Regions from separate parts of the Bradyrhizobium sp. UFLA05-112 genome, predicted to be linked through region 1. Evidence: predicted binding sites of a transcription regulator. Region 1 holds the regulator's gene; each other region holds the start of a gene.

Region 1 (7,597 bases):
TCGGCATGGCGGTCGAGTTGCTCGCCGGCATTCCCTCGATCATCTACGGCATGTGGGGCTTCTTCGTGCTGGGTCCGTTCCTGGCCAACACCTTCCAGCCCTTCATGATCAAGCTGTTCGACGGCGTTCCGGTGCTGGGCGCGATCTTCGCCGGCCCGCCGTCCTATCTCAGCCTGTTCAACGCCTCGCTGATCCTCGCGATCATGGTGCTTCCCTTCATCACCTCGATCTCGGTCGACGTGTTCAAGACCGTGCCGCCGGTCCTGAAGGAAGCCGCCTATGGCGTCGGCTGCACCACCTGGGAAGTCGTGCGCAGCGTGGTGATCCCCTACACGCGCGTCGGCATCATCGGCGGCGTCATGCTGGCACTCGGACGTGCGCTGGGTGAGACCATGGCGGTGACCTTCATCATCGGCAACTCCTTCCGCATCTCGTCGTCGATCTTCGCCCCAGGCACGACCATCTCGGCGGCGATCGCCAGCGAGTTCGCCGAAAGCGACGGCCTGCATCAGTCCGGCCTGATCCTGCTCGGCCTGCTGCTGTTCGTGCTGACGTTCTTCGTGCTCGCCGGCGCGCGGCTGATGCTGCTGCGTCTCGAAAAGAAGGCGGGGAAGTAACATGAACCCGATCTACGCACGCCGCCGCCGCAAGGACATCGTCATCCGTGGTCTCTGCATCGCTGCCGCCGCCTTCGGCGTCACCTGGCTCGCGCTGATCCTGATCACCTTGCTTTACAACGGCCTCACCGGTCTGAACCTTCAGATCTTCGTCGCGGACACTCCGCCTCCGGGCTCGACCGAAGGCGGCCTGCGCAACGCCATCATCGGTTCGATCATCATGACCGTGATCGGCGTCGGCATCGGCGCGCCGCTTGGCCTGTTCGCCGGGACCTATCTCGCCGAATACGGTCGCAACGACAAGTTGACCTCGGTAATCCGCTTCATCAACGACATCCTCTTGTCGGCACCCTCCATCATCATCGGCCTGTTCATCTATGGTGCGGTGGTGGTGCCGATGCGCGGCTTCTCGGCGATCGCCGGCGCGCTGGCGCTGGCCGTCATCGTGATCCCGGTCGTGCTGCGCACCACCGAGGACATGCTGCTGCTGGTGCCGAACGCGCTACGCGAGGCGGCTTCTGCTCTTGGGCTGCCGCGTTCGCTGGTGATCAAGCGGATCGCCTACCGCGCGGCGCGCTCCGGTCTCATCACCGGCGTGCTGCTCGCCACCGCACGCGTCGCCGGCGAGACCGCGCCGCTGCTGTTCACCGCCTTGTCGAACCAGTTCTTCAGCCTCAGCCTGAACAAGACGATGGCGAACCTGCCGGTCACCATCAACAATTTCGTGCAGAGCCCCTATGCCTACTGGAAGCAGTTGGCCTGGAGCGGGGCGCTGCTGATCACCCTGACCGTGCTTGCCCTGAACATTGGCGCGCGCATTCTTGGCGCCGAGAGGACTGCAAAATGAGCGATCTGTCCGTTTCCGTAAGTTCCACCGGGCGTCAGGCGTCTCCGACGCTGCCCGAGGCTCCGGCCAAGGTGACGGTGCGCAATCTCAACTTCTATTATGGCGAGCACCACGCGCTGAAGAACATCAACCTGACGCTCGGCACCAATCGCGTCACGGCGTTCATCGGCCCATCCGGCTGCGGCAAGTCGACCCTGCTGCGCATCTTCAACCGGATGTACGATCTCTATCCGGGACAGCGCGCCACCGGTCAGCTCATGCTGGACCAGACCAACATCCTCGACTCCAAGCTCGACCTCAACCTGCTGCGCGCCCGGGTCGGCATGGTGTTCCAGAAGCCGACGCCGTTCCCGATGACGATCTACGAGAACATCGCCTTCGGCATCCGCCTCTATGAGAAGATCTCCAAATCGGAGATGGACGTCCGCGTCGAGAAGGCGCTGCGCGGCGGCGCGCTGTGGAACGAGGTCAAGGACAAGCTCAACGCCTCCGGCCTGTCGCTCTCCGGCGGCCAGCAGCAGCGTCTCTGCATCGCCCGCACCGTGGCGGTGCGTCCCGAGGTGATCCTGTTCGACGAGCCCTGCTCGGCGCTCGATCCGATCTCGACCGCTAAGGTCGAGGAGCTTATCCAGGAGCTCGCCGAGAACTACACGATCGCGATCGTCACCCACAACATGCAGCAGGCGGCGCGCGTCTCGGACAAGACCGCCTTCATGTATCTCGGCGAGCTGATCGAGTTCGACGAGACCAGCAAGATCTTCACGTCGCCCAGCGACCGGCGTACCCAAGACTACATCACCGGCCGCTTCGGCTGAGGAGACAGGAAATGGCTTCTGAACATACCGCAAAGGCCTTCGACACCGACCTGCAAGAGCTCACGCGGCTCGTTGCGGAGATGGGCGGCCTTGCCGAGCGCATGATCGTCGATTCCGTCGATGCGCTGATCCGCCGTGACGTCGCGCTCGGCCAGCGCGTGGTGGCAACCGACGCCGAGATCGACGCGCTCCAGAAGAAGATCGAGGAGCGCGCCGTGCTCACGATCGCGCGCCGCCAGCCGATGGCGGTCGACTTGCGCGAGATCGTTGGCGCCATGCGCGTCGCGACCGATCTGGAGCGGATCGGCGACCTTGCCAAGAACATGGGCAAGCGCGTCGCCGCGCTCGAGACCGATTTCCATCCGCTAAAGCTGTTCCGCGGCCTGGAACACATGACCGACCTCGTGCAGCAGCAGGTGAAGTCGGTGCTGGACGCCTATGCCGCGCATGACCTGCCGGCGGCGATGGTGGTGTGGAAAGGCGACGAGGAGGTCGACGCGATCTGCACCTCGCTGTTCCGCGAGCTCCTCACCTACATGATGGAGGATCCGCGCAACATCTCGTTCTGCATCCATTTGATGTTCTGCGCCAAGAACATCGAGCGGATCGGCGACCATGCGACCAACATCGCCGAGACCGTTTTTTACATGATCGAAGGTCAGGCCATCGCCGACAAGCGCCCGAAGGGCGACATGACGACCTTCGCCACGACCGTGCCGAACACTTAAGGAGCGACGACGCCATGGGCGCACGCATTCTGGTTGTTGAGGACGAGGAAGCGCTGACCGAGCTATTGCGCTACAACCTCGAAGGCGACGGCTACGATGTCGAGACGGTGATGCGCGGCGATGACGCCGACACCCGCCTCAAGGAGCATATCCCCGACCTGATCGTGCTCGACTGGATGCTGCCGGGCCTGTCCGGCATTGAGCTGTGCCGCAGGCTTCGCGCCAGGCCCGAGACCAAGCAGCTGCCGATCATCATGCTCACGGCACGCGGCGAGGAGAGCGAGCGGGTGCGGGGGCTTGCGACCGGCGCCGACGACTACATCGTCAAGCCGTTCTCGGTACCTGAGTTGCTCGCGCGCGTGAAAGGCCTGCTCCGGCGTGCAAGCCCCGAGCGGCTTGCGACCATACTCGCCTACGGCGACATCGAGCTCGACCGCGAGAAGCGTCGCGTCGCGCGCTCCGGACGGCCGATCGACCTCGGCCCGACCGAATATCGCCTCTTGGAGTTCTTCCTGGAGCATCCCGGCCGGGTGTTCTCGCGTGAACAGCTGCTCGACAGCGTCTGGGGCCGTGACATCTATATCGACGAGCGCACCGTCGACGTCCACATCGGCCGTCTGCGCAAGCTGCTCAATCTCGGCCGCGAGCAGGACCCGATCCGCACCGTCCGTGGCGCCGGCTACGCGCTGGACGATCGTTTCGCGAAGGCGGAGCAGACTTAAGGTTTGCAGGTGGCAGCGGTGATCCAGCGGGCTGCCGCCACATTCTCCGATGTCGTCCCTGCGAAAGCAGGGACCCATAACCACGGGGAGTGGTTTGGCGAAGACTCGGAGTGATCTTCCCGCGCAATAACTGCGCCCTGGATTATGGGTCCCTGCTTTCGCAGGGACGACATCCAATTTGTTGAACCATCGTTGCGCGTCGGCCAGCCCCGCGCGCTGATGACCTCAGCGCGTGCCGGGCTTGGCCGGTGCGCGTCGGCGGTCCGCCGCCGGCTGGTAGGCGACGCGCGAATGCTGCGCGCAGTAGGGCAGGCCCGAGAGCGACTTGCCGCCACAGAAGAAGAAATCCGGGCTCGAGGGATCGCCGACAGGCCAGTGGCAGGTCGCCTCGTTGAGCTCGAGCAGCGACAGGCGCTGGCTCATCGGAACGACGTTGTCGTAGGTGATCGGATCGGGCTCGACCTCGACCTCGAAGGCCTGGGCGAGGGCGGTGTTGCCGCGCGAGATCGGGCGGCTCACCCGCATCATGTGCTGTGCGGGGCGCGCCTTGCGGGGCCGGGGAGCCGCCGAGGACGGGCTCTTGGCGCGACCGGACAGGCCCAGCCGGTGCACCTTGCCGATTACGGCGTTGCGCGTCACATTCCCGAGCTCGGCAGCGATCTGGCTGGCCGAAAGCCCGGCTTCCCAGAGCTTTTTCAATTGCTCGACGCGATCGTCGGACCAGGTCAAAACCGTCATTGCACCCTTCCCTTCGCCGCGCGCCTGCCAATCCTTGGGGCCGCGTGGCGATGTCTAAGCCTCGAAAAACCCGTGCCCCCAGAATCCCTTAAGGCTCGCCGGGCGCGAAAAACGCACCTGAACGTTACGCCGGTACATGAGGACTAAGAGGATCAGAACTGCTGCACGAGATGTCGTATCTGACACGGTAAACGCTACAATATGGCGTGACTCCCGCGCAAGAGTCTGCGGCTCCGCGTCCACATGTTCCGTCGCTAAAAGAACTCAAAATCGCCACCGCAAGACTACGGGTCAGGCGCCTTGCAGGGCCTTCTGGCGGCATTGACAGCGGTTTTTCCAAGCATAAAATGGTGACACGTGCCGCCCTTAAAAGGCGGCACGTTTCGTTTTCCGGGCAGGTCAATGATGCGCTGCGCAAGGCAGCCTCAGCCGGCCCCAACATCCAAGTGACCGCCATGACCAAGAGCGCCGCGACGCATCTGCTTCCCGTTTTCGCCAGGGCCGAGCTCGGCTTCGAGCGCGGCGAAGGCTGCTGGCTGGTCGCAACCAATGGAGAGCGCTATCTCGATTTCACGTCGGGCGTCGCCGTGAATGCGCTCGGTCACGCGCATCCGCATCTGGTCGGGGCTCTGCAGGAGCAGGCGACAAAGCTCTGGCACATGTCGAACCTGTTCCAGAGCCCGGACGGTGAGAAGCTCGCGGTCAGGCTCTGCAACGAGAGCTTTGCGGACTTCGTGTTCTTCTGCAATTCCGGCGCCGAGGCGATGGAATGCGTGATCAAGGTGGTGCGCCGCTATCATGCCACCAAGGGCCATCCCGAGCGCTACCGCATGATCACTTTCGAGGGCGCTTTCCATGGCCGCACGCTGGCAACGCTCGCCGCTACGGGGTCTGCAAAATATCTCGAAGGCTTCGGTCCGCCGATGGACGGCTTCGACCAAGTGCCGCATGATGACCTGGAAGCCGTCAAGAAGGCGATCGGCCCACAGACCGCAGGCATCCTGATCGAGCCGATCCAGGGCGAGGGCGGCGTGCGCTCGGCGTCTCCCGCCTTCTATCGCGCGCTGCGCCAGCTCTGCGACGAGCATGGCCTGCTGCTCGCCTTCGACGAGGTGCAGACCGGCATGGGCCGCACCGGCGAACTCTTTGCACATCGCCGCCTCGGCGTGACCCCTGACGTGATGTCGCTGGCGAAAGCGCTTGGCGGCGGCTTTCCGATCGGCGCGTGCCTTGCGACCGCCGAGGCGGCCTCCGGCATGACGCCCGGCTCGCACGGCTCGACCTTCGGAGGCAATCCGCTCGCCGTGTCCGCGGCGAACGCCGTGCTCGACGTGATGCTCAAGCCCGGCTTCTTCGATCACGTGCAGAAGATGTCGCTGCTGCTCAAGCAGAAGCTCGCCTCCGTGATCGACCGCCATCCTGATGTCGTCAGCGAGGTGCGCGGCGAGGGGCTGTTGATTGGCGTCAAGGCCGTGGTGCCCTCGGGCGATCTCGTCACGGCGCTGCGCAACGAAAAGCTGCTCACCGTCGGCGCGGGCGACAATGTGGTGCGCTTCCTGCCGCCCTTGATCGTCACCGAGGCGGAGATCGAGGAGGGCGTCGCGCGGCTCGAGCGTGCCTGCACCGCGATCGAATCCACTCTCAAGACGCCGGCGGCAAGCTGATGAGCAAGACGCCCAAGCACTTCCTGGACATCAACGAGCTGCCGCTGTCCGAGCTCAAGAGCATGCTCGCCGCCTCCTCCGCCATGAAGGCGAAGCAGAAGGCGCATCAGCCGGTCAAGCCGCTCGAGGGCAAGACGCTGGCGATGATCTTCGAGCGTCCGTCGACGCGGACGCGGGTGTCGTTCGATGTCGCCATGCGCCAGCTCGGCGGCGAGCCCATCATGCTCACCGGTGCCGAGATGCAGCTCGGCCGCGGCGAGACCATCGCCGACACCGCGCGCGTACTGTCGCGCTATGTCGATGCCATCATGATCCGCATCCTCAATCACGATGCACTGCTCGAGCTCGCAGCGCACGCGACTGTGCCTGTCATCAACGGGCTGACGCGGCGCTCGCATCCGTGCCAGGTGATGGCCGACCTCATGACCTATGAGGAGCATCGCGGGCCGATCGAGGGCAAGACGGTGGCCTGGACCGGCGATGACAACAACGTGCTCGCCTCCTGGGCGCATGCCGCCGAGCGCTTCAAGTTCAACCTCAATGTCGCCACCCCGCCGGAGCTCGCGCCGAAGAAGGCGATGCGCGACTGGGTCAAGGCGACGGGCGCCCCGATCATGCTGGGCACCGATCCGGAAGCCGCTGTCCGCGGCGCCGATTGTGTCGTCACCGATACCTGGGTCTCGATGGGCGACAAGGAAGGCGAGCACCGTCACAACGTGCTCAAGCCCTACCAGGTCAACGCCAAGCTGATGTCGCTGGCCAAGCCCGATGCGCTGTTCATGCATTGCCTGCCCGCCCATCGCGGCGAAGAGGTCACCGACGAGGTGATCGATGGCCCGCAGTCCGTCGTGTTCGACGAGGCCGAAAACCGCCTGCACGCGCAGAAGGGTATCTTGGCCTGGTGCTTTGACGCGGTGAAGTGATTGGTCGTCGTCCGGCGGACGATAGTGAGAAATCCGTGACGACGGCAGTATGGAGTTGCTTTCGCCTCATGTTCGGTCGTCGTCCCGGACAAGCGCAGCGAAGCGGAGCGCGGATCCGGGACCCATAGCCACAGGGCGCGGTTTGGTGACGATTCGGAGTTGTCATCTCGCGCCACAACACAATCATGTGGTTATGGGTCGCGGGCTCGCGCCATGCGCGCCCCGGGACGACATCGAATTTGCGGAATCGTAGTGCCGCAAGACTGCACCCGGAACAGGTTGCCTCGCCGCCCCCTTTCATTTCACCTCCTCCGACCCCAGATAGAGCGCCATGGTCTCTCAATCCCCTGACATCAAAGCCGGGCCCGAAAGCCCGGTTCGCGCGCCGTCTTCCGTTCCCGTCGACGATGCGGTGCTGCCCTTCGAGGTCGATGCGCTCGACGTGCGCGGGCGCTTGACCCGGCTCGGGCCCGCGCTCGACGAGATCCTCACCAAGCACGACTATCCCCCGCCGGTCGGCAAGCTGCTCGGCGAGGCCATCGT
Region 2 (7,597 bases), on a different contig from region 1:
CGCCGTTGCGATCATGGAACGTCCGGCGCCAACGGAGGCCTTGGCAGCTCTGCATGCGACGCTACAAGCGGCTTCGCAGGCTTCGTCCCTTCCGATGCCCTCGCCGCTGTCGGAGCCGTCACTCGGCGCAACCATTCTCGCGAGCGGCATGCTGCAAAAGCCACGCCCAGCCGCCAACGATCCACTGGCGCCAATCCGCCGCATGACTCAGGCCGAGAAGATTGCGTTCTTCTCGTGAGGCGCGAGCTCGGGGAACGACACCGAGGGTGCTTCTCGTTAGCTGAAGGCGCTCCAGCTCAAGAAGCGGTTCCCAGCGTGACGCAGATCACGCCTGGCGCCATCGTGACTTGCATCACGTACACTTCATGAACCCGGTCTAGCGTCCCCGCAACCAATCTCACGTCGAGATTAGTCCGAGGGAGCACGCTCATGTTCCATTTCAAATCATTCCTGATGTATGCGGGCCTGCTCGGCAGCCTGTTCGGCTTTGCGTGCAATCCCGTTGCCGCGCAGACCGCGATCGTCGAGCAGGGCAATGCCGCGCCGACCGCGCTGCAAGGCCCCGAGCAGCGGGTGGCGCTGGTGATCGGCAATTCGAACTACCGGAATGCCCCGCAGCTCGTGAACCCCGACAATGACGCGCAGTCGATGGCGCAATTCCTCAACTCCGCCGGCTTCGAGGTGATTTCCGCAACCGACCTGACCCAGAACGACATGCTCAGGGTCGTGCAGGACTTTTCCGCGAAGGTCGCCTCGCGCGGACCCAACACGATTGCGATGGTCTACTACGCCGGCCACGGCGTGCAGCTTGCCGGCGAGAACTATCTCGTGCCCGTCGATGCAAAAGTCTCGAACCCGACCGAGCTCGTCAACAATTCGGTCCGTCTGGTCGACGTGATGTCGACGCTGGAGACGATCCCGAGCCGCATGCGCATCGTCATTCTCGACGCCTGCCGCAACAATCCGTTCCCATCCCTGATCGATGCCAATCGCGGTCTTGCCATCGTCGATGCACCGAACGGCTCGATCGTCGGCTATTCGACCGCGCCCGGTGCTGAAGCTCTCGACGGCAAGGGCGATCACAGCCCCTACACCCAGGCCTTCCTCAACGTCGCGCGTGAACCGAACGTGCCGATCGAGCAGCTGTTCAAGCGGGTGCGGCTGGAGGTGAACCACACCACCGACGGCCAGCAAACGCCGTGGGAAAGTTCGTCGCTGACGAGCGACTTCTATTTCTTCGGTGACACCGCGGTTGCCGCCAACCGTGCGCCGGTGAACGCGCCGGTCGTGCAGATGGCGTCCAACCTGCCGAGCCGCTCCGCGCGGCAGGCCTACGATTACGTGCTCTCCGAGGGCAATCCTGAGTACTATCAGGAGTTCGTCCAGATGTACCCGCACGACCCGCTGTGCGACCACATCCGCTCGTTGCTCGCCAACCTGCTGATGGCGGAAGCCTGGCACAAGGCCGTTCTCACCAACTCACCGGTCGCCTACAAGAACTTCTACGACAGTTACGTCCGCAGCCCCTATGCAACGTCGGCATTAACGCTCCAGATAGAGCCGAAGCAGATCCCGCTGATGCAGGCGACGCATTTCCTCGCACCGCAGACCATCGCGCCGACGCTGAAGCCCGGCAATCTCGGCCCGACCAAGTACATCCCGCTCGTCAAGCAGGGCAATGGCGGCGCGCTGAACAACGCCAACAAGCCGATCGACAGCAACGTCATCGGCAAGGTCGGCAGTGGCGGCCAGATCAGCACGCCGCCCCCCAACAATCAGCCGAACACCACGCCGTCGCAGCTCCCGGGCAAGATCGTGACCCTGCCTGCGCCGACCAACGGCACGACCAACAACGGCACCGCCGGCAAGATCGTGACGCTGCCGGCGACGACCGTGGGCAAATCCAACGTCGACATCAAGAACGTCGACGTGAAGACCAACAACGTCCAGCCCCAGAACCAGCCGAACCGGACCGACAACGGCAATACCGGCATCGTCAAGCCCAACAACAATCCGCCGAACAACATTCTGCTGCAGACCAACCGTCCGCAGCTCAACACCATGCCGAGCCGCGCTGGCGGCGGTGCGATGAACAACACCTTCAAGCCGCAATATGCCCAGACGATGAATCAGGCACCGGCGAACGCCGGTATGACTCGCCGCATCGGCTTCATGCACTGATCACCCCTGGCTGCAACAATGGCGAAGGGCGGAGCAGCAATGCTCCGCCCCTTCGTCACGTCAGGCTGGGCCGCGCGAGCACGATCTCGGTGTTACTTCTCCCCGACGGGGAGAGGTAAACGGAGCACTTCGGCTCACACCAACCGACGAAGAATCAAGCCACGAGCTCGGCGAACAAGTCGGCATCGACATTGCCGCCCGAGAGCACGATGACCACGTTCCTGCTGGCAACATCGAGGCGGCCGGCGAGCAGCGCGGCGAGGGCAACGGCGCCGCCGGGCTCGACCACCAGCTTCAGCTCGCGATAGGCAAACGCGACGGCCGCGCCGACCTCCGCATCGGAGGCCGTGACGCCACGCGACAACAGTTTGCCGTTGATGGCGAAGGTCATCTCGCCCGGGATCAGCGCCATCAGCGCGTCGCAGATCGTGCGTCCGGCAGGGGCATGCGCCTCGCGGTGGCCACTCGCAAGCGAGAGCTTGTGATCGTCGAATGCCTCGGGCTCGGCCACGACGAGCTGGGCCTGCGGATAACGCGCTTTCACCGCAGTCGCGACGCCCGCGATCAGGCCGCCGCCGGAAGCCGGCGCCACGACGATGTCGGGCGCAATGCCGAGCGCCGCCATGTCCTCGGCGATCTCGCGGCCTGCGGTGCCCTGCCCTGCGATAACGAAGGGATCGTCATAGGGCCTGACCAGCGTTGCGCCGCGCTTCTCTGCGATGCCGCGCGCGATCGCCTCACGATCATCACGGTCGCGATCGTACAGCACGACCTCGGCGCCGTAGGATTTGGTGCGCTCGCGCTTGGAGAGCGGCGCATCCGACGGCATCACGATGGTCGCCTGCATGTCGAGGATTTTTGCCGCGGCCGCCACGCCCTGGGCGTGATTGCCCGAGGAGAACGCAACAACGCCGCCGCTGCGCCTGTCCTGCGGAATCGAGGACACCTTGTTGAAGGCGCCACGGAACTTGAAGGAGCCGGTCCGCTGCAACATCTCCGGCTTCAGGAACACTTTTGCGCCGACGCGCTCGTTCAGCACGGGGAAGGACAAAAGCGGGGTGCGGATGGCGAAGGGCGCGATCACGCGCGCTGCGGCATCGATGTCGGCAGGTCCGACCGGGAGGGGCTGTTCCGTCATGGGCAATTTGTATCCCGCCCCTTGACGGCTGGGAAGACACCGCCGCGTGAGGGTGCCGTGGAGTCAGGCGACGAAACGCGGCTGTTCCGGCCTTTGGGCGTGCGGCAGCACGGCGCCGACGGCCCGGATGCTGTCGACGAAGGCGCGCGCTGACGCCTCCCAGGTATGGTTGGCAGCAAATTCGACGCAGGCCTGCCTCGAAATGTCGAGCGCCGCGAGGCAGGCGCTGCGCAGATCCTCATCCAGCACGCCGACCGGCGCATCGCCGATCACGTCACGCGGCCCCTTCACCGGGAATGCCGCCACTGGAAGGCCGCTCGCCAGCGCTTCGAGGAGCACGAGGCCAAAGGTGTCGGTCCGGCTCGGAAACACGAAGACATCCGCGGCCGCATAGATTTCGGCCAGCGCCTCGCCGTGCTTTTCCCCCAAGAAGATCGCCTGGGGATAGGCCTGCTCAAGGCCGGCGCGCGCCGGTCCGTCGCCGACGATCACCTTGGTGCCGGGCAGATCGAGGTCGAGGAACGCCTCGAGATTCTTCTCTATCGCGGTTCGGCCGACGCAGAGGAACACCGGCGCGGGGAAGCAGAGATCGATGGCGCGGGGATAGAACAGCTTGTTGTCGACGCCGCGCGGCCACAGCACGACATTGTCAAAGCCACGTTCACTGAGCTCGCGCGCCAGCGCCGGGGTCGCCGCCATCACGGCGCGGCTGGACGCGTGGAAACGGCGCAGCGCCCGCCAGATCAGCGAGCCCGGAACCGGTACCCTGGCGCGGACATATTCGGGGAAACGGGTGTGGAAGCTCGTCGTGAAGGGCAGCTTGCGTTGCCGGCAATAGCGGCGGACCATGAGGCCGATCGGCCCTTCGGTCGCGATATGGATGCTGTCGGGGCCCGCCTCCTCGATCAGCTTGGCAATCCTCGCCGGCCGCGGCATCGCGAGCCGCACGTCGCGATAGCTCGGCATCGCGAAGGTACGGAACGATTGCGGGGTGAGGAAGCTGAACTCGACGTCCAGCGCCTTCGCAGCGTCAGCGAGCTTGGTCAGAGTCCGAACCACACCGTTGACTTGCGGGTGCCAGGCGTCGGTCGCGACCAGGATGCGCATCATGCGGCTCTTGCCGCGACCTGTGGAACGGCCGCAGGCTTCTGCAACTGATCTGCCCAGGTGATGATCTCGAAATGGCCGTCATCGTGCTCGACCAGCGCGGTGCAGCTCTCGACCCAGTCGCCGCAGTTCATGTAGCGGATGCCGTTTTCGTCGCGGATCACGGCGTAGTGGATGTGGCCGCAGATCACGCCGTCGGCGTCATGGCGACGTGCTTCGGCGGAGAGCGCCTGCTCGAACGCGCCGATATAGTTGACTGCGTTCTTGACCTTCTGTTTGGCCCATTGCGACAGCGACCAATAGGGCACGCCGAACATGCGGCGAAAGAAGTTGACGAAGCGATTCATCTGGATCGCGAAGTCGTAGGCCTTGTCGCCGAGATGGGCGAGCCAGCGCGCGTTCTGCACCACGAGGTCGAAGATGTCGCCGTGGATGACGAGATATCGCTTGCCGTCCACACCAGTGTGGACGGTGTTCTCCACGACGTCGATGCCGCCGAAATGCGTGCCGTAATAGTTGCGCAGGAACTCGTCGTGATTGCCGGGTACGTAGATGACCTTGGCACCCTTGCGAGCCTTGCGCAGCAGCTTCTGGACGAGGTCGTTATGCGATTGCGGCCAGTGCCAGCTCGATTTCAGCGCCCAGCCATCGACGATGTCGCCGACCAGATAGATCGTATCGGCGTCGTGGTAGCGCAGGAAGTCCAACAGGAGGTCGGCTTGCGAACCGCGGGCTCCGAGATGAACGTCGGAGATGAACAACGTGCGAAAGCGCCGCTCCGGGCTCTCGTCACTCACATCGTAACTTCCCATGCGCCAGCCTGTAACAATATCCCGTGACAGGGGGATGACCGGTTGAACCTGTGAGGCACCCTCAGATACGAATCAAACCTTGCCTCGCCCTCTTCGCGGATATCAGCCGCATGCGACAATCAGGCGACATGGCCCCGCAGAGGCCTCCGCAAAACTCCGGGAACCCCTAGGTTTATTGGTTAACGCCGGCTAGCCGCCGCCATCGCGGCCGAGGTCAATAGTATTTGTGGAAATGATGGATCGGCCCGTGGCCGTGACCGACGCTGAAGCGTTCGGCGGCGGCAATCGCCGTACTGATCCAGACCTTGGCATCGCGCACGGCCGTAGCGAGGTCCTCGCCCTTGGCAAGCCCTGCTGCGACGGCAGACGACAGCGAGCAGCCAGTGCCATGGGTGTTTTGGGTCGCAACCCGCGGCGCGGCGAGCGCGATCACGCCGTCCGCGCTGACGAGATAGTCGATGCTCTCGGCGCCCTGCCCGTGCCCGCCCTTGATCAGCACCGCGCGACAGCCAAGCGCGAGCAGGCGGCGCCCCTGGCTCTCGATCCCGGCCTCGCTCTCTGCTACCGGCTCATCAAGCAGCGCGGCTGCCTCGGGCAGGTTCGGCGTGATCACCGATGCAAGTGGCATGAGCCTTGTGCGCAATGCCTCGACGGCCTCTGCCGCCAGCAGCCGGTCGCCGGAGGTCGCGACCATCACTGGATCGAGCACCACATGCCGTGGCGACCATCGCACCAGGCTGGAGGCGATCGCATCGATGCTCGCGGCCTGCGCCACCATGCCGATCTTGACCGCGTCGACATCGAGATCGGAGAACACCGCATCGATCTGCGCGGTCACGAACCCGGCGGGCACCGCATGAATGCCGGTCACGCCTTTGGTGTTTTGCGCGGTCAGCGCCGTGATCGCGGAGGCGCCGTAGACGCCGAGCGCGGCGAAGGTCTTCAGGTCGGCCTGAATGCCGGCGCCGCCGCTCGAATCGGAGCCGGCGATGGTGAGCGCTATGGGCGTCGTCATGGCGCGGCTTTCGGATGGATCGGGGCCATGGTCTGTCCTAACGCGCATACCCGGGACCAGCAAGCTTGCTTACGCCACGAGGCCAGCAAGTTCGCTTGCTAAAGCCGGCCGATTTTGGCCTATTAGCCGCCAAATCATGCCTTCGGAGCAACCGCGATGGTTCCTTTCTTCGTTCAGATCAAATGCAAGCTCGGCCAGTCCTACACGGTCGCCAACGCGCTCGCCGAAGCCGAGATCGCCTCCGAGATCTATTCCACGGCCGGTCACTATGATCTCCTGGTGAAGTTCTATGTCGACAAGGACACCGACATCGGCCACTTCATCAACGAGAAGGTACAGGTCCTGCCGGGCATCCAGGACACCCTCACCATCATCACCTTCAAGGCGTTTGGCGGCCGCTAGCCGCCCAATCTCACCTCTCCCGCAGGGAGAGGTCGGATCGCATCGAAAGATGCAGTCCGGGTGGGGGGTACGATCTCACTGATCGCTGCGGCCCCTCACGGGATTGCTTCGCAATCCGACCTCTCCCCGCTGTGGAGAGGTAAGACCCCGCGATCAGCCGGGCCAAATCTCATCTGCTCTAACCGCCCTCCTTCCGCTTCGGCGGCGGCTTGGGTCCCTCGACCGGCGGCAGCGATTTCAGATATGCGGCCATCGCGGCGCGGTCCTCCGGCGTGAGCTGCGCGAGATTCTTGATCACCGGCCGCATCGCGCCGGAAGCACTGTCGCCCTCGGGCATGTCGCCGGTCTCGAGGAAATCGGCGATGTCCTTTTCGCTCCAGTCGCCGATGCCCTTCTGCGTGATGTTCGGGACCCAGCCCTCACCGTCCGGACTGGGGCCACCGGCAAAGCGTTGCGACGTCATCAGGCCGCCGAGCAGATTGCGCGGGCTGTGGCACTCGGCGCAGTGGCCAAAACTGTTCACGAGATAGGCGCCGCGATTCCATTGCGGCGCGCGCGCGGCATCGGCTACGAAAGGCGTACCGTCCATGAACAGAAATTTCCAGACGCCGACATTGCGGCGAATGTTGAACGGAAACGGCAAATCGTGATCGCGCACCTTGCCCGGAACGGCGGGCAGCGTCTTCAGATAGGCGAAGAGATCGCGCACATCGTCCACCTTCGCATGCGCGTAGGACGTATAAGGAAATGCCGGGAAGTAATGCGCGCCATCGGGTGAGACGCCCTTCATCACCGCATTGACGAAATCGGCCTCGCTCCAACGTCCGATCCCGTCGGCCGGATCCTGCGAGATGTTGGGCGCGTAGAAGGTGCCGAACGGCGAGCCAATCGCAAGCCCGCCGCCAAGCCGCAGGCGGTCGGGCTGGCCCGGCACAGCATGGC
Region 3 (7,597 bases), on a different contig from region 1:
GGGTCCGACTGACCGCATCCGCTTCGCCATGAAATCCAGCGCCTCGTCCCAACTGACGCGGCGCCAAGTGTCTGTACCGCGGTCATCGCGAATCTGCGGATAAAGAAGACGTTTCGAATTGCCGAATATCTCACTCGTGGCGCGGCCGCGCACGCAGAGAAACCCGGAACTGTCGGGATTATCCTTGTCTCCGCTCAGCGTCTTGAGCCGGCCGCTCTCGACCTCGACCAGCATTCCGCAGAAAGTCGGATGACAATTCATCGGACACATGGTGCGGACAGTCTTCGAATCGACAGCCGACATCACCGGATCCTCCTGGTCCTGCTCTAAAGCGCGATGAGGTAGGCATGAATCGTCATCGCGCTTTAGGTTATTGTTTGAGCATGATCTTTTCGGAAAACCGCTTCACATCATGCTGTAGACTCATCCTATCAGAAGCGGCATGGGCCGGCAGCCCCCAAGCCGGCTTCCCGCGGCAGCCGAAGCCATAGCCGGCCACCCGCGTGAGAGCATGCAGGAACGTCGGCGCTGCCAGGCCTAGTACTTGATCGTCGTGGTCAGCCCGAACACCGCGGCATCGCCGATACGCGAGAGACCGCTCGGATCGTTCGGATTCGGGATGCCACCGGACGGCCGCCACACGTATTGGAAATAGGGCGCGAGCAGCCAGCCCGGCTTGATGTGCGCCTCGTAGATCACCTCGAGCAGGGTCTCATTGCTGCGAACGGGGCTCTGGATGCCGTTGAAAAACTGGGTGTCGACATCGAGGCTACGGGCAGAGCCCGAAATCCGCATATAGGCCATCCCGATTCCGAACCGGTCGAGGGGACGGCCGGGGGTAAAGCCGACGAAGCCGACGCCGCCGTCGAGATAGAGGTCGATCAGGTTGCGGTCCGGCGGGCTGTAGGCGATCCGGCCGAACGCGGTGACACCCGGCAGCGACGCCGAAACCGTCTTCTCGGTCACGCCTGGCGGCCGCCAGAGCGCCTGCTCTACGACCGCGTAGATTCCATAATTGCCGCGCAGCTTTGCCGGAATGCCGCTTCCGGTAGGATCGGCGATAGAAAGGCCCTCGGCTGTTAAGCGCTGACTGTCGAAATCGCCGAAATGATACCAGCCTCCGGGCGTGAAATTGCCGGCGAGCGAGTTTCCACCGACATCGAGACGATAGTCGAAGTGAACCTGCCCGATGACCCATGACGGATCATTGACGCGAAACGCCAGGCCGTGATTGTCACGCAACTGCGGATCGCCGTCGCCGGGCCGCGCCGGATTGCCATTGAACACGGCACCGAAGACGGTGACGTTGTCCGAAACCGCGGCCTTGACGCGAATCCCGGGCACCGCGATCGGCGGCGCCGGCCCGCCGGCCGGCAGGTTGGTGGCCTTGATAGCCGGCCAGCCGAAGGTGCCGTTGATGAAGAGGTCGTCGGTCTCGCTGTCAAAGAATTCGACGTCCGCGGCCTGCTGGCCGGCCCTGATGTTCAACCTGCCATCGAAAAGGCTCTGCTCGAAATAGGCGTTGTAAAGCCTGGTGTCGGGCAGCGCCTCGATCTCGCTGATGGTGGCGAGATTGTAGATGTAGTTGCGCGTCAGCCCGCGCCCGTAGATCTCGAAGGCGTTGGCGTAGAAGCGGCCACCCGTCCAGCCGACGAGCTTGTCGAGGTCGGCGTCAACAGAGAAATCGAAGCGACCGAAATGGATGGCGCCCCGCGCGACGCCTCCGGACACATTGCCGATGTTGTCGCCGATATAAGTGAGGCCGAAATTCAGGCCCTTGTTGGCGAGCCCATCGTGCCAGTCGTTGAACCATTTTGGCGTCAACCATTCGGCCACGGTCTCATCCTTGGCACCGGCGAGCGCGCCCGTGCTTGCCAGCGCGCTGGCAAGACACGCCACCACGATTGCGACCCGACTTCGCAGCGGAGGCATGACTCTGCACATATGGCTGATACCGGCTGGGCGCCCTATTTGAAAATGCCCATGCGCCGCATGAAGACGTAGGCAAGACCGACCGACGCAGCCATCAGGCCCATGGCGTAAAGAAACCCCGTCTCGACGTCGGTGAGCGGCAACCCCTTCGTGTTCATGCCGAACACGCCGGTGATCAGCGTCGGCGGCAGCAGCAGCGTCGTCACGATGGACAGGGTGTGGAGATGGCGGTTGCTCTCCTCCTCGGTCTTGAAGTGCAGCTCTTCCTCGAGGAGACGGCTGCGCTCACGCAGCTCGACGATGTCGTGGTCAAGGCCATCGAGGCGCTGAGCGAGCTTGGCGGCGTGAAGCCGTAGACCCGGCGGGATATTCTCCGGGCTCTTCAGGTCGAGGCGGTGAAACAGGATGCGCAGGCCCGTGAGCTGCCGATGCAGCCGGACGCAGGTGCGACGAAGCCGGCTCAGGCTGCGGCGCATCTCCGGCTTGGCCTCATCGGCGGCGATACGCTCCTCGATGCCGTCGATGTCCTGGCCGATCTTGTCGGCCATGCGGTCCATGGTGTCGGCGACCTCGTCGACGATCTTCTCCAGAAGCGCCGCGACATTCTCGACGCGGTAGCCGCCCTCCAGCACCCGCCGCGCCGCGTCCGCCGAACACAGCGCCTGATGGCGGCCGCTGACAAGAAGCCGCTCCGTCATCGCAAAGCGCAGGAACGCAGTTTCCTCGGTCGGGCTCTCGATGTCGCGCACGAGGTCGGAAAACACGCCGTAGACGCAGTCATCGATGACATGGAGCTGCTGAAACGTGTCCTTGGACAGGAGCAGATCGCGCGCAAGCTGCGGCAGGCTGGACTCGGCGACCCAGGGCCGCGACCGCGCATCAGTCAGATTGAAATGCAGCCAGAGGCGGCCGTCATGCGTGAACTCGATCGGTTTGTCGATCGGCAGAGCCTCCGCGCTGCCGTCGCCGTGGAGGCGAAAGGCCCATACCAATCCCGGAATAGCGGATGCGGCATCCGAGAACGCGCTGACGATCTTTGCCGGCTCAGCCATGGCCAACCCCACGGTCAAACGATGTGATTTCTCCCGGCTGGCCAATGCCGCCCGCCGGGACCCGCGGGTACTCAAATACGTGTGTGTTACAGCTTGATGATGGGCCGCCCTACTCCGCCGCGAGACCCGTCGCGGCCGCGGCTTCCTTGACATAATCATGCACGACGCGGCCGAACGGCAGGGTCAGGTCGGCGATGTAGTGATGCGCGCCGACCACGCGTCGGACCGGGAAGTCCGCAACCGGCGCATTGACGTGGGGCACGAGGTGCAGCCGACCGGGCCCCATCCAGGAGCCCTTCGGAACGATGTCGGTGAGGTTGATCGCGACGAGCTGGCAGACCTCAAGATGGCCATCGACGCCCGGGATCATCTTCAGATTGATTTGCGTCTTCGACAGTGTCGCACGGGTGAGATCGCCGTTGCCGGCCATGCTCTCGTGCTTGTAACCCATCGTGCCCATGGCGACGAGCTGACCGGCATATTCCAGCGTGCCGGTCAGCGTGTCCTTGACGATCTCGAGCTTGGGATGGGCGTACTTCTTGGGAAAGCCCCAGATTTCGCGGCCCGCGGCGATCGGCGGATCGTCGTCGAGATACATCTGCGAGACGAAGTTGACCTCTTCGCCATGCAGGCGCGCCGGGATCACCAGGCCGGACTCGGTGTAGCTGCCGAAGCCGGAGGAATCCGGCATCCTGATCCACTCATAATGCACGATCGGCTGGTCGATCGGCTCCAGCGGCTCAGGCAGGCCACCGCGGATCAGATCCGGATCGGTCTCGTAGGTGATGACGAGAAATTCGCGGTTGATGAAGCTATACGGACCGGCGGGATAGCTGGGTCCGGCGGCCGGCATGGACGGGAGTCTCAGAACGTCTTCCCTGCGCATCGCTGATCTCCTGTGTGACGCTAATGTGATGTCCGCCTGGCAGCTACAAGCCTAACGCGAATTGCTAGCCGTCGTCATTGACTGCGGTGTGATGGATTTCCGTCAGGCGCGTGACCCTCCTGTCATGTCAGGCGCGACTGACCTGCATGCCCACGACGCATCGGCACCGCAACTGTCATCACGCCGTCACTGCCGGGCGCAATTGCTTGTTGTTCAAGCATGATCTTGTCGGAAGACCGCTGCGCACTTTTCCGGATCATGCTTGCCAGGAGACAGCGCCATGGACGCCCGCACGTCGCAACCGACTTATCAGACACATCAGCCTGCCTCGCGGGGCTGGCGGCCCGAGCGCTGCGATCGCGTCGCGCTGGTGCTGCAAGGCGGCGGCGCGCTCGGCGCCTATCAGGCTGGCGTCTATCAGGCGCTGCACGAGGCCGGCATCGAGCCGGACTGGGTCTGTGGCGTCTCGATCGGCGCGATCAACTCCGCCATCATCGCGGGCAACAAGCCGGAGAAGCGGCTCGATCAGCTCCGCATTTTCTGGGAGCGCATCACCAACCGCAAGATCTGGCACTACACACCGGATGGCGACGTCTTCCGCCAGTGGCGCAACCTCACCAGCGCGTGGATGACCTCGGCGATGGGGCAGCCCGGCTTCTTCACTCCGCACCAGGTCAATCCCTGGTTCAGCCCGGTCGGCGCCAGGACGGCGACCAGCTATTACGACACGACGCCTTCTGTCTCTTATACACATCCTCCGGCGCGCTGCCGCCGGCGCTGCCCATGGTCAGGATCGGCACCGATCATTTCTGGGACGGCGGCATCGTCTCCAACACGCCGCTCCAGCACCTGCTCGACCAGGAAGACGATCTCAACTCGCTGGTGTTCCAGGTCGACCTGTTCAGCGCGCGCGGCGTGCTGCCGCGCTCGATCCAGGACGTGATGGCCCGCCACAAGGACATCATGTATTCCTCGCGCACGCGCCACAACACCGACGTCTATCGCCGGACGCACAATCTGAAGGCCATGCTCTACAAGGCGCTGGCGAAGCTTCCCGACGAGCAATTGTCCGAGGATGAGCGCAAGCTCAAGGCGAACCTGCGTAACATGCCCGAGATCGCGATCCTGCATTTGATCTATCAGCAGAAGGCCTATGAGGGCGACGCCAAGGACCACGAATTCTCAGGTACCTCGATGCGCGAGCACTGGACGAGCGGCTACGAGGACACCAAGCGCACGCTGAAGCGCCGCGACTGGATCAAGATGCCCGAGGAAGGCATGGGTCTCGTCGTCCACGACGTGCACCGGGAGACGGAGAGCGCGTAAGGCCTGAAACTGCCTTCGCGCGTGCAGGAGCGCGCCCCCTTCGGGGACGCTCCGACCAAAAGTGTGAAAACAACCCCATGCACAGTAGCCGACGGCCGGCGGGGACGACTTTCGTATTTTACGAAATCAAGTGACACGTCGGGCAAATCAGGGGTATTATGGCATCATAGGGCATTGCGCATGACGCTCTTGCCCTAGGGCCCCACTTCCACATCAAGCGTCCTTGCCTGGGCGTCCGCGACGGGCGGTGCACGACACGAAGTCCAGCGGGTCGCTGGCGAGCACCTCGATTTCCGCCCGCTCCAAAGGCGTCAGCGCGGATCCGAAGCCGGGATCGGCCAGGCGCTGGCGCAAGACGGCGATGGCGGCCTGGTGGTCCGAGTTGGCATACGCCGTTGTTGCAACCATCAGACCAGGTTCGCCGAAGAAGCGATGAATGACCTCGCCCATACTTTTTCGATTCTTGAAATATTGCAGGATCATGGCATCCCGGCCGGCAGGAGACGACGCTCCGTTCACGAGTCGGGCGGTCGAGACGCTCACATCCAGATAGCGCGGCAGCGAGATCGTTTCGCCGGCCTTTGGCACCTCCGTGACGTAATGGAGGCCACGATCGCCAACCGTATAGCTGTCGGTCTGAAAGCACCGTGCCCGCCGGACTTCGGCGATCTGCTCATCCGCGGTCGGAACATTGCTGAACGTGCCGTTCGGCCGTCTCTTGACCCCGCTCTCCTGGGGGCCAAAGGGGATATCCGGCTGCAATTTCTTCATCAGCGTTACGAGAATGCCGGCATCGGAACTGCGGGCCGCGAGCATGTTCTCGATCGCTTCCTGGTCGCATCCAGCCGGCGGCGCACTCCTGAGCCCCAAGGCCCCGCCGATTCCCTGTCTCTGGCAACGCGCCCCCTCGCCTACCGCCGCGAAAAAGGTTCGCAGCGACCCGGGGTCGAGGGCCCGCACGAGCGCGGAGGGCCTGGTGAGGTCGGCGCTGTGGGCCCACAGAAACAGGCAGATCGCGGCGACTGCGCCAACCGTCATCTCGCGCGTCAGCCCGAGCCGATTGAAATTGGCATCGAATGATGCCGGCGAGGTCGCGAGACTGGCCTCGCGCAGTGAACCGCGCAGACCCGTGACGTCGAAAGCGGATGCCGACCTGCGACCGAAGCTGGCCGCGGCACGAATTTCCTGCGGCCTTGTGTCGCGCCGCGCAGGCGCGATCAGGGCCATCGAACCTGTGACGGAGACGATCGCCGCGATCCGCTCGGCGATCGTGGGATGCGTGGCGAAAGCTCCCTTGTGCGCGCCATCGATCATCATGGCGTCCTGGCCGGCCGCGAGGCCCGGTATTGCACTGCGCCCCTCGATGCGTTGCAGCGCCGAGACGAGCGCGGCAGGATTCTGGGTCAGCCGGACGGCTTCTGCATCGGCGATGAATTCGCGTGCCGACGCTATCAGCAGCCGCACGAGGTGACTTCCGTCATGCGCCAGACGGTGCAGGAACCAGAAGATGAGAATGAGCACAACCATTATCGGAAATACCAGAGCCAAAACCGGCAGTGCGAGAGCCTGCGAGATCCGGTTGGCCTGCATCCAATTGCTGCGAGGCTGCAACAGGCTCAGCGTATCGAGGCAGACGTTCGTAGCCGCGATCAGCCGGATGTCTCCGTTGACCACGTGCATGATTTCATGCGCAGCGACCGCCGCGAGCTCATCGTCGTCAAGTGCGTCGATCAGGCCCTTGGTGAAGACCAGCACGGCATCCTTCTGCCGGATGCCGCAGGCAAACGCGTTCAGCGCCGGACTGTCGATGACGGCGACATAGGGGGTCGGCAGGCCGGCCGCGATCGTCAGCGGTTCGACGATACGGCAGAGCCGCGGCTCGTCCTGATCGTCCACGAAGCGAAATTCCGTTCTTCGCCTGATGGTGCGGACGTGCCATGCCATCTGCACCGCAAACAGCAAGGCGCCGACGATCGTGACGACCGGCACCCAGCGGATGAAATAGCCGGTCCATCCATAGAGCGGCGCATGCTCCGGATCGTGCATGGCCAACGGCAACAGCAGCGCCAGCATGGCAAGCAGGTGAAACGCCAGCACAAAGCCCGCGAAGAGCAACAGCGAGCGCGCGTCATTGCGACTGACGTGGCCGTAGAGCCCGTTCACCGGCATGGCGAATCCCCGTATTTCGATCAGAATTTGACCGCGAGAGGTTCGTCGATCAGAACGCGTTCGATACCGAGATCGTAGGGCGTGCGCGCGTCCATCTTGAACAGACGGCCGATATAGCTGCCGGGAAACTGGCGCAGCGTGGTGGCGTATTCTTCGACGGCGAGGTTGTAGAAGCGGCGCGAGGCGGTGATGCGGTTTTCGGCGTCGACGAACTCGCGCCGCAGCTCGGCGA
Region 4 (7,597 bases), on a different contig from region 1:
TCGCCATTCCCGTGATGCTGGCGAGCTACCAATGGATGGTGCGTTACACCTTCATCGGCACGGTGCTGAACGGCCGCCGCTTGCGGCGCGAGCAACCGCACGCCATCGCCGTCGCAGGTCCCGTCGCGCCGTGAGGCCCCGAGCTCAGCGCTCCGGCTGATAGCCGTCCGTCAGCGTCTTCAGGAAGGCGATGATGTCAGCTTCGTCCTGCGCCGTCATCGCCGGCGTGTCGCCGAGGTGGCGGTCGAACGGCGGATCGCTGACGTCGACATTGGCGTGATATTTCGCCGGCAGGTCGTCGTATTTCAGCACGATCCCGTCGGCTCCGCGCGGAAACACTTTTTCCGGATTGGTGTCGCGGAAATTGTAGAAGTCCATCACCTCTTCGAGCGTGCGGAAGACGCCGTTGTGGAAGAAGGCGCGGCGTATTGCCGTGTTGCGCAAAGTCGGCGTCAGGAACATGCCGCAATATTGCGTCTGCTCGGCGATGTCGGTGCGATACGGGCCGCAGACCCCGAGATCGAAATGATCGGGATCGCGGTTGCGCGCGAGCGCGGCATTGCGCGGCGCGCCGAGCGCTTCGTATTGATGGTCCGTGAAAAGCGGCGGCAGGCCATCGCGGGTCGGCGCGGAGGTGTGGCAGCCGGCACAATTGGCCTTCTCGGGATCGTTGAACAATTTGAGGCCGCGCAGCTCACTTTCGGAAAGCCGCGCCTTGCCCTCCAGCCAGTAGTCGTACTTGCTCGTATAGGGATGGAAGCTCGGCTCTTCCACCTGATAGCGTGCAACGGCAAACATCGCCTCCGCGACCAGCAGCCGCTGGTTTTCGAGCACGCCGGCGCCGAACAGCTCGGTGAAACGCGGGACGTAAGCCGCGTGGCGCAACTTGTCCGCCACCACCTCGATGCTACCGCCGTCCATCTCGTTGGGATCGAGCAGCGGACCGAGCGCCTGCTCCTGGAGCGTGTCGGCGCGGCCGTCCCAGAACAGACCTCCTTGCGGCACGATGTTGGCAGCGGATCCGGCGCCCCCGGCGACTTTCGTCGCGCGCGCGGCCTGCTGGCCGAGCGCGGCCATCTGCGCGAGATCAATCACGTTGTCGTCGTCGCCCTTGTCGGGGCCGATGCTGAAATTCGGTTGTCGCTCGAGATAAGTCAGCGAGGGAACGGCGCGCGCACCTTGCTGCGACACCGTCCGGCCGCCGAGCATCACCGGCCCGTCGTTCGGCGGACCGTAGGCGTGGTCCGGGCTGTGGCACGATGCGCAGGACAGCGCGCCGGACGAGGAGAGCGAGGCGTCGTAGAAGATCTCGCGCCCAAGCTGCGCCATCGCAGAGAGCGGCGCGACGGGCGGACGCATGAAGCGAACCGGATTCGGATTCATGCCCGGACGCTCTTGCGTCTCCGCCGCAACGACGGCGCCGGCCATGCAAAGCAGGCCGGCGCCGAGGAGCCACACGATGCGGCTGTTCATATGACGTCCAATAATCCTAGTGGTGATGGTGCTCGTCCGGGGGGCTGACCACGACCGTGCCAGAGGTCGGGTCGAGGAACAGCGCGTCGATCCTGAGATCGTGGCCATGGTCCTGATGGAAATCGAACAGATCCATGATCGAACCGGCCGTTGCATCGAACGAGCCGCCGCCGAGGCGCTTGCCGTGCAGCCAGTTGTCTTCGATGAAGCGCACCACCGAAGCCTGTGAGATGGCGGTGTGGCTGACGAAGTTGGTCTTGGCGTAGGGCGAGATCACGACGAAGGGCACGCGGGTGGCGGGACCGCAACGGCCGTTGACGGGCTTGCCGCTGACACCGTTCTGTTGCGGCTGCTTGGCGGTGCCGAGGCCGCACTGGCCGGAACCGTTAAGCTGATCGGCGGTCGTGTCGTAGGAGGCGCTCGTAGGCGTGGCGTAAGCGTGGTCATACCAGCCGTCCGAGTCGTCATAGGTGATGATGACAGCCGTCTCGCGCCACTCGGGCTGCTTCTGGAGGAAGTTGATCAGCTCGACCGTTCCCTGCTGCTCGTCGAGGGGATCGGAATAGCCAGCATGGCCATCCTGATAGGCAGGCAGTTTGACGTAGGAGACCGCTGGGAGATTGCCTGCCTTCACCGCCGCGTAAAAATCCTCGAGGTCGTAGCCGTGATTGGCGGGATCGAGGGTCTTGCCGTCCTTCTCGTAGGTGTGGCCGATCGCATGGACCGAGCTCGGCCGCGCATGGGTCGAATTCGCGGTCGACTTGTAGAACTGAAACCAGGCGTGATGCGGAACATAGTCCGCCTTGGCGGCGCCGACGACGGTCGAAAACGAGCTGCGTGCGCAGCCGGTGGTGCCGTTCGAGTTGGTCACGGAAAGATCGAAGCCGCCCATGAACGAACCCCAGCTGATGCCGGCATCGTTGAGCAGATCACCAATGTTCTTGCCGGTCATCGTGACCTGCGTCGTGTAGCCCGGCGTGCTGCAAGGATCATAGGCGGGACCGGGGTCGCCGATCACCGTGAGGCCACCCTGGCCGTCTGCGATGATTTGCGTGGGATTATTGCCGAGCACCGCCACTGCGCCATTGGTCTGGCCCGAAATCACGTTCAACGCGCCCACCGTCGACGGACCATAGGTGTCGGTGTAGGCATTGTCGTTCATCGCGAAGTGCTGCGCGTAATTCCAGAACGCGGTGACGGTGTTGCCGTCGAAATAGCCCATCACCTGGCCGGTGGTGCCGAAAGCACCGACGCCGCCGGCTGTGCCGCGACCGGTATATTTCGGGAACAGATCAGCCTTGCCGTTGTCATAGGCCTGCTGCTCCGGCGTGTAGGCATGGTTCTGCGACTGAGTGTTGGCCTGCGTGCGGTCAAGACGGAAAGGATTCGTCGCGCCGGCGCCGTTGGCCGCGTTGTTGTTCGGATTGCTTGTCAGCAAGTTGGCGTTGGCGAGGTTGTTCACCTTCGGCGTATGCGGCTTGGCAACGAAAGGAATCGAGCCCGACGGGTTGGTCGCATTCGGATACGTTGCGAAATAATTGTCGAACGAGCGGTTCTCGTTGAAGATGACCACGAGATGCTTGATCGGCGTCTCGGTGTGGTGGTGGCGTTGATCGCGATCGAAGTCGTCCTGACCGAACACCGGTGCGCCGCACACGAGCGCCATCGCGACCGCGAGAATCGCGGTCGTGCCGAGAAGTTTGTTTTTCATCTTATTGCCCCAAGATCAAAAATTATGACATCGACGCGCGGCAAACTAACCGCCGTGAATGACAGGTCTGTGTCGGTTTGACGCAGACCGCATCACGCGGCCTTCGCGAGGCTGCGTTTTTTTTGGGCGGCGTGTTTGGCCGAGATCCTCAGCGCGCTCGTTTCGACGAAGGGACGCCCTATTCCGTCCGGATCGGCGCGTCCTTCAGGCCGTTGGCGTCATAGGCTCTGCGCAAGGTGCCATTGACGAGCGCATCGGTCATGAACTTGGTGACGAACGCCAGCGCCTGCGAATGGCCGAGTGGCACGGCGACCGCAGTGACCGTCTTCTTGAAGGTCTCGTCCAGCACGCGCGTGCCGGGAATCTTTTGCGCCATCTTGTTGAGCTGGTCGCGCGACAGCGCGAAGGCGTCGATCTCACCGTTCTTCAGGAGTTCGAAGATTTCGTCATAGGTCTGATAGCCCGTCACCTTCGCAGCCTTTAGATGCGCGACGGCGCCGCGCATCGTGGTCGTGGCGTTGACGGCGGCAACCTTGATGCCGGGCTGGTCGAGCGTCGCAAAATTGGTCACGCCCGATCCCGGCTTGACGATGTATGTGGCGTCGGCGACCTCGTAGATCGGCCCGAACGCCATCTTGGTCTCACGTTCGGGATCCTTCGGCAGGAACGTGACATCCCAGCTCCCCCTCGCGGCCGTGTCGGTGATCTGTCCGGAATTGTTGTGCACCACATATTCGACTGACACGCCGAGCTCGCCCGCCATCGCCTTGCCGAGGTCGACGGGCACGCCGGCGAAGCCTGCTTCAGTCCTGGTCGACCAGAACGCGCCGCCGGCCGGGCTGATCGCGATGGCGACGCGCAATTTGCCGCTCGGCGCAATTTCAGCCCTGAGATCCTCCGCCATCGCCGGCACCGCCATCATCGCCGCGAGCGCGAGACCGGCGCAGGCCGGCCAGATCGAGATTGGCATGTCATGTGTCTCCCCGTCCGCTCGTCCGTCATCCGTACCCCGTCGAAATTGTGATCGATCGTGCGCCCGGTGAAAAGCGGATTTGCCGTAATCACAGACAAAACTGTCACATGCCGCGCCGCTCTTCGCAGTGCAAGACCATCGCGCCGCCATGGCTATGGTGTTCCACGGCCCCCCGTTTGTTGCTATCAAATCGCGAGGCGGCCTGCCGCAGGCATACAACAGACGGGGAACACCGCAATGACGCGCGCGAATCTCGCTTGTCCCGCACGGCACGATCAACAGCCTGGACAGATCGGGCGGCTCCTCGCCGCAATGACCGTCGTCGTCGCACTTGCGGGGTGCGATCAGAAGAACGTCTACGCGCCGCCGCCGCCGCCCAAGGTGGATGTCGCAGTGCCCGTGCAGCGCGCAGTGACGCGCTATGTCGAGGCCACCGGCAACACTGCGCCGATCAAGAGCGTAGATCTCGTGGCCCGCGTGCAGGGCTTTTTGCAAACGATCGACTATCAGGACGGCACCTTCGTGAAACAGGGCACCCAGCTCTTCACGATCGAGCCGGAAACCTACAAGCTGAAGGTCGAACAGGCGCAGGCCGCCGAGGTCGGCGCGCAGGCCACGCTCAAGCAGGCCGAAGCCGACTTCAAGCGGCAGACCGAGCTCGTGCAGCGCCAGGCGGTCTCACAATCGACCCTCGACACGTCGACATCCACCCGTGACAACGCCCAAGCCAGTCTCCAGCAGGCCCAGGTCAACACGAGGCTCGCCGAGGTCAATTACGGCTACACAAAGGTCTCGGCGCCTTTCGACGGCATCGTCAGCGCGCACCTGGTCTCGATCGGCGAGCTCGTCGGCGTCTCCTCCCCGACGCAGCTCGCGACCATTGTCGCGCTGGACCCGATCTGGGTGAACTTCACGGTCAATGAGCAGGACGTCCTACGCATCCGCGCCGAAGCAGCCCGCCGCGGAATGACCGTCGCCGACCTCAAGCAGTTGCCGGTCGAGGTCGGCCTGCAAACCGAGACCGGCTATCCGCATGAGGGCCACCTCGATTATGTCTCGCCCACCCTCAACTCGTCGACCGGCACGCTCGCGGTGCGCGGCCTCATTCCCAATGACAAGCGGGTTTTGCTGCCCGGCTATTTCGTCCGCGTCCGCGTGCCCTTCGACCAGGACAAGAATGCGCTTCTTGTCCCCGACACAGCCCTTGGCAGCGACCAGGGCGGCCGCTATCTGCTGGTGGTCAACAACGAGAACACGGTCGAGCAGCGCAAGGTGCAAATTGGTCAGGTCGACAACGGCCTGCGCGTGATCGAGAACGGCCTGAAGCCGGACGACCGTGTCGTGATCGCAGGCTTGTTGCGGGTGATCCCGGGCCAGAAGATCGATCCGCAGCTGACGAAGATCGAGCAGCCACAGGCGTCTGCCAAGTAGGAGCTGCCGGCCATGATCTCAAAATTCTTCATCGAGCGGCCGGTCCTCTCGAACGTCATCGCGCTTCTGATGATCCTGATCGGCGGCGTCGCTCTGTTCAACCTCGCAATCGCGCAATATCCGGACGTGGTACCGCCCACGGTGCAGGTCACCACGCGCTATCCCGGCGCCAGCGCGAAAACCGTGATCGACACGGTCGCGCTGCCGATCGAGCAGCAGGTCAACGGTGTCGAGGACATGCTCTATATGCAGTCCTACAGCGGCTCCGACGGCACCTACACGTTGACCGTGACCTTCAAGATCGGCACCGACCTCAACTTCGCGCAAGTGCTGGTGCAGAACCGCGTCTCCAGCGCTTTGTCGCAACTCCCGCAATCGGTGCAGAACCAGGGCGTGACCGTGCAGAAACGGTCGACCTCGATCCTGCTGTTCGTAACGCTGACCTCGCCGGACTCCAGGTTCGACAGCCTTTATTTGAGCAACTACGCCACCATCAACATCCGCGACGAGCTCTCGCGCCTGCCCGGCGTTGGCAACGTCACGGTATTCGGCGCCGGCCAGTATTCGATGCGGGTGTGGCTGGATCCCAACAAGCTGCTGGCCCGCGATCTGGTGCCGCAGGACGTCATCAACGCGATCCAGCAGCAGAGCCAACAGGTGTCGGCCGGCCAGGTCGGCGCGCCGCCGACGCCGCCGGGTCAGGCGTTCCAGTACACTCTCAACGTCAACGGACGCCTCGACGACACCACGCAGTTCGAGAACATCATCGTCAAGACCGGCACCAGCGGCGACGTCACGCGCGTGCGCGACGTCGGCTGGGTCGAGCTGGGCGCGCAGACCTACAGCCAGATATTCTCGCTCAACAAGCAGCCCGCCACCGGCATCGGCGTGTTCCAGTCGCCCGGCGCCAATGCGCTGCAGGTCGAGCAGGCCGTCGAAAAGAAGATGGCGGAACTCGCCAAGCGATTTCCGGAAGGCATCAAATACGACACGCCGTTCGACACCACCAAATTCGTGCAGGCCTCGGTGCATGAGGTCTACATGACCCTGATCGAGGCGGGTCTCCTGGTCCTGGTCGTGATCCTGGTGTTCCTGCAGGATTGGCGCGCGATGCTGGTGCCGGCGACGACGGTGCCGGTGACCATCATTGGCGCGTTCGCCGCCATGGCCGCGCTCGGCTTCACCATCAACATGTCGACGCTGTTTGCGATCGTGCTCGCGATCGGCATCGTGGTCGACGACGCCATCGTCGTTGTGGAAGGCGCCGCCCACAACATCGAGCAGGGCATGAACGGTCACGACGCCGCGATCCGGGCGATGGACCAGCTGTTCGCGCCGATCGTCGGAATTACTCTTGTGCTGATCTCGGTGTTCCTGCCGGCCTCGTTCCTCGCAGGACTCACGGGTCGCATCTATTCGCAATTCGCGCTGGTGATCGCCGCGACCGCGCTGCTCAGCGCCATCAACGCGGCGACGCTGAAGCCGACGCAGTGCGCGCTGTGGCTGCGGCCGACCGTGCCGCCGGAGCAGCGCAACTTCTTCTACCGCGGCTTCAACGCCGTCTATAACCGCGTCGAGCGGGGTTATACGCGGCTGATCGGCGCCCTCGTCAGGAACGCCACGGTCTCGGTCGCGATTGCATTGGTCCTGATCGCGATCGGCGGCTACGGCCTCTCACGGGTGCCGACCGGCTTCCTGCCGATCGAGGACCAGGGCTATCTGATCGCCGCCGTGCAGCTACCCGACGGCGCTTCTCTCGAGCGAACCCAGAAGGTGCTCGACAAGGCCAGCGAGCTTATCAAGGACACGCCGGGCGTCCAGCAGGTCATCACCATTGCCGGCATTTCCGCGCTCGACAACAGCGCGAGCCTCGCGAATGCCGGCGTCGCCTACATCATCCTGAAGGACTGGGATGCGCGGGGCAAAGGCGAGGATCTGCGTTCGCTGGTGTACGGCCTGAACGACAGGGTCGCGACCATCATGGAGGCACGCACGCTGGTGCTGCCGCC

What was found. Region 1 encodes PhoB, which activates phosphate uptake and scavenging genes when phosphate is short. Its sites were predicted from a motif close to TGTCATNNANCTGTCAT; they were not measured.
Region 2: SO180_RS34910 (UDP-2,3-diacylglucosamine diphosphatase) is a predicted target of PhoB. The motif match lies at 5,262-5,278, and genes of this name have one in related genera.
Region 3: SO180_RS29195 (acetoacetate decarboxylase) is a predicted target of PhoB. The motif match lies at 4,044-4,060, and genes of this name have one in related genera.
Region 4: SO180_RS33665 (phospholipase C) is a predicted target of PhoB. The motif match lies at 3,243-3,259, and genes of this name have one in related genera.

What each region holds. Positions count from the first base shown of each region.
Region 1 is NZ_JBANBK010000006.1:10,922-18,518, reverse strand. Features, by position in the region: gene pstC (phosphate ABC transporter permease subunit PstC) at 1-617, shown strand, start outside; gene pstA (phosphate ABC transporter permease PstA) at 619-1,464, shown strand; gene pstB (phosphate ABC transporter ATP-binding protein PstB) at 1,461-2,279, shown strand; gene phoU (phosphate signaling complex protein PhoU) at 2,291-3,007, shown strand; gene phoB (phosphate regulon transcriptional regulator PhoB) at 3,022-3,729, shown strand; gene SO180_RS05060 (GcrA family cell cycle regulator) at 3,955-4,467, opposite strand; gene SO180_RS05055 (aspartate aminotransferase family protein) at 4,923-6,131, shown strand; gene argF (ornithine carbamoyltransferase) at 6,131-7,054, shown strand; gene SO180_RS05045 (Hsp33 family molecular chaperone) at 7,386-7,597, shown strand, end outside.
Region 2 is NZ_JBANBK010000089.1:17,343-24,939, forward strand. Features, by position in the region: gene SO180_RS34890 (hypothetical protein) at 1-238, shown strand, start outside; gene SO180_RS34895 (caspase family protein) at 430-2,181, shown strand; gene SO180_RS34900 (threonine/serine dehydratase family protein) at 2,336-3,319, opposite strand; gene SO180_RS34905 (glycosyltransferase family 4 protein) at 3,383-4,426, opposite strand; gene SO180_RS34910 (UDP-2,3-diacylglucosamine diphosphatase) at 4,426-5,238, opposite strand; gene thiD (bifunctional hydroxymethylpyrimidine kinase/phosphomethylpyrimidine kinase) at 5,453-6,253, opposite strand; gene SO180_RS34920 (Lrp/AsnC ligand binding domain-containing protein) at 6,410-6,655, shown strand; gene SO180_RS34925 (c-type cytochrome) at 6,834-7,597, opposite strand, start outside.
Region 3 is NZ_JBANBK010000060.1:36,886-44,482, forward strand. Features, by position in the region: gene SO180_RS29180 (molybdopterin-containing oxidoreductase family protein) at 1-303, opposite strand, end outside; gene SO180_RS29185 (carbohydrate porin) at 538-1,932, opposite strand; gene SO180_RS29190 (transporter) at 1,968-2,984, opposite strand; gene SO180_RS29195 (acetoacetate decarboxylase) at 3,094-3,870, opposite strand; partial or broken gene SO180_RS29200 (patatin-like phospholipase family protein) at 4,151-5,196, shown strand; gene SO180_RS29205 (M48 family metalloprotease) at 5,410-7,365, opposite strand; gene SO180_RS29210 (LemA family protein) at 7,386-7,597, opposite strand, start outside.
Region 4 is NZ_JBANBK010000082.1:22,371-29,967, forward strand. Features, by position in the region: gene SO180_RS33655 (acyltransferase family protein) at 1-134, shown strand, start outside; gene SO180_RS33660 (cytochrome-c peroxidase) at 145-1,473, opposite strand; gene SO180_RS33665 (phospholipase C) at 1,490-3,184, opposite strand; gene SO180_RS33670 (transporter substrate-binding domain-containing protein) at 3,363-4,154, opposite strand; gene SO180_RS33675 (efflux RND transporter periplasmic adaptor subunit) at 4,395-5,588, shown strand; gene SO180_RS33680 (efflux RND transporter permease subunit) at 5,601-7,597, shown strand, end outside.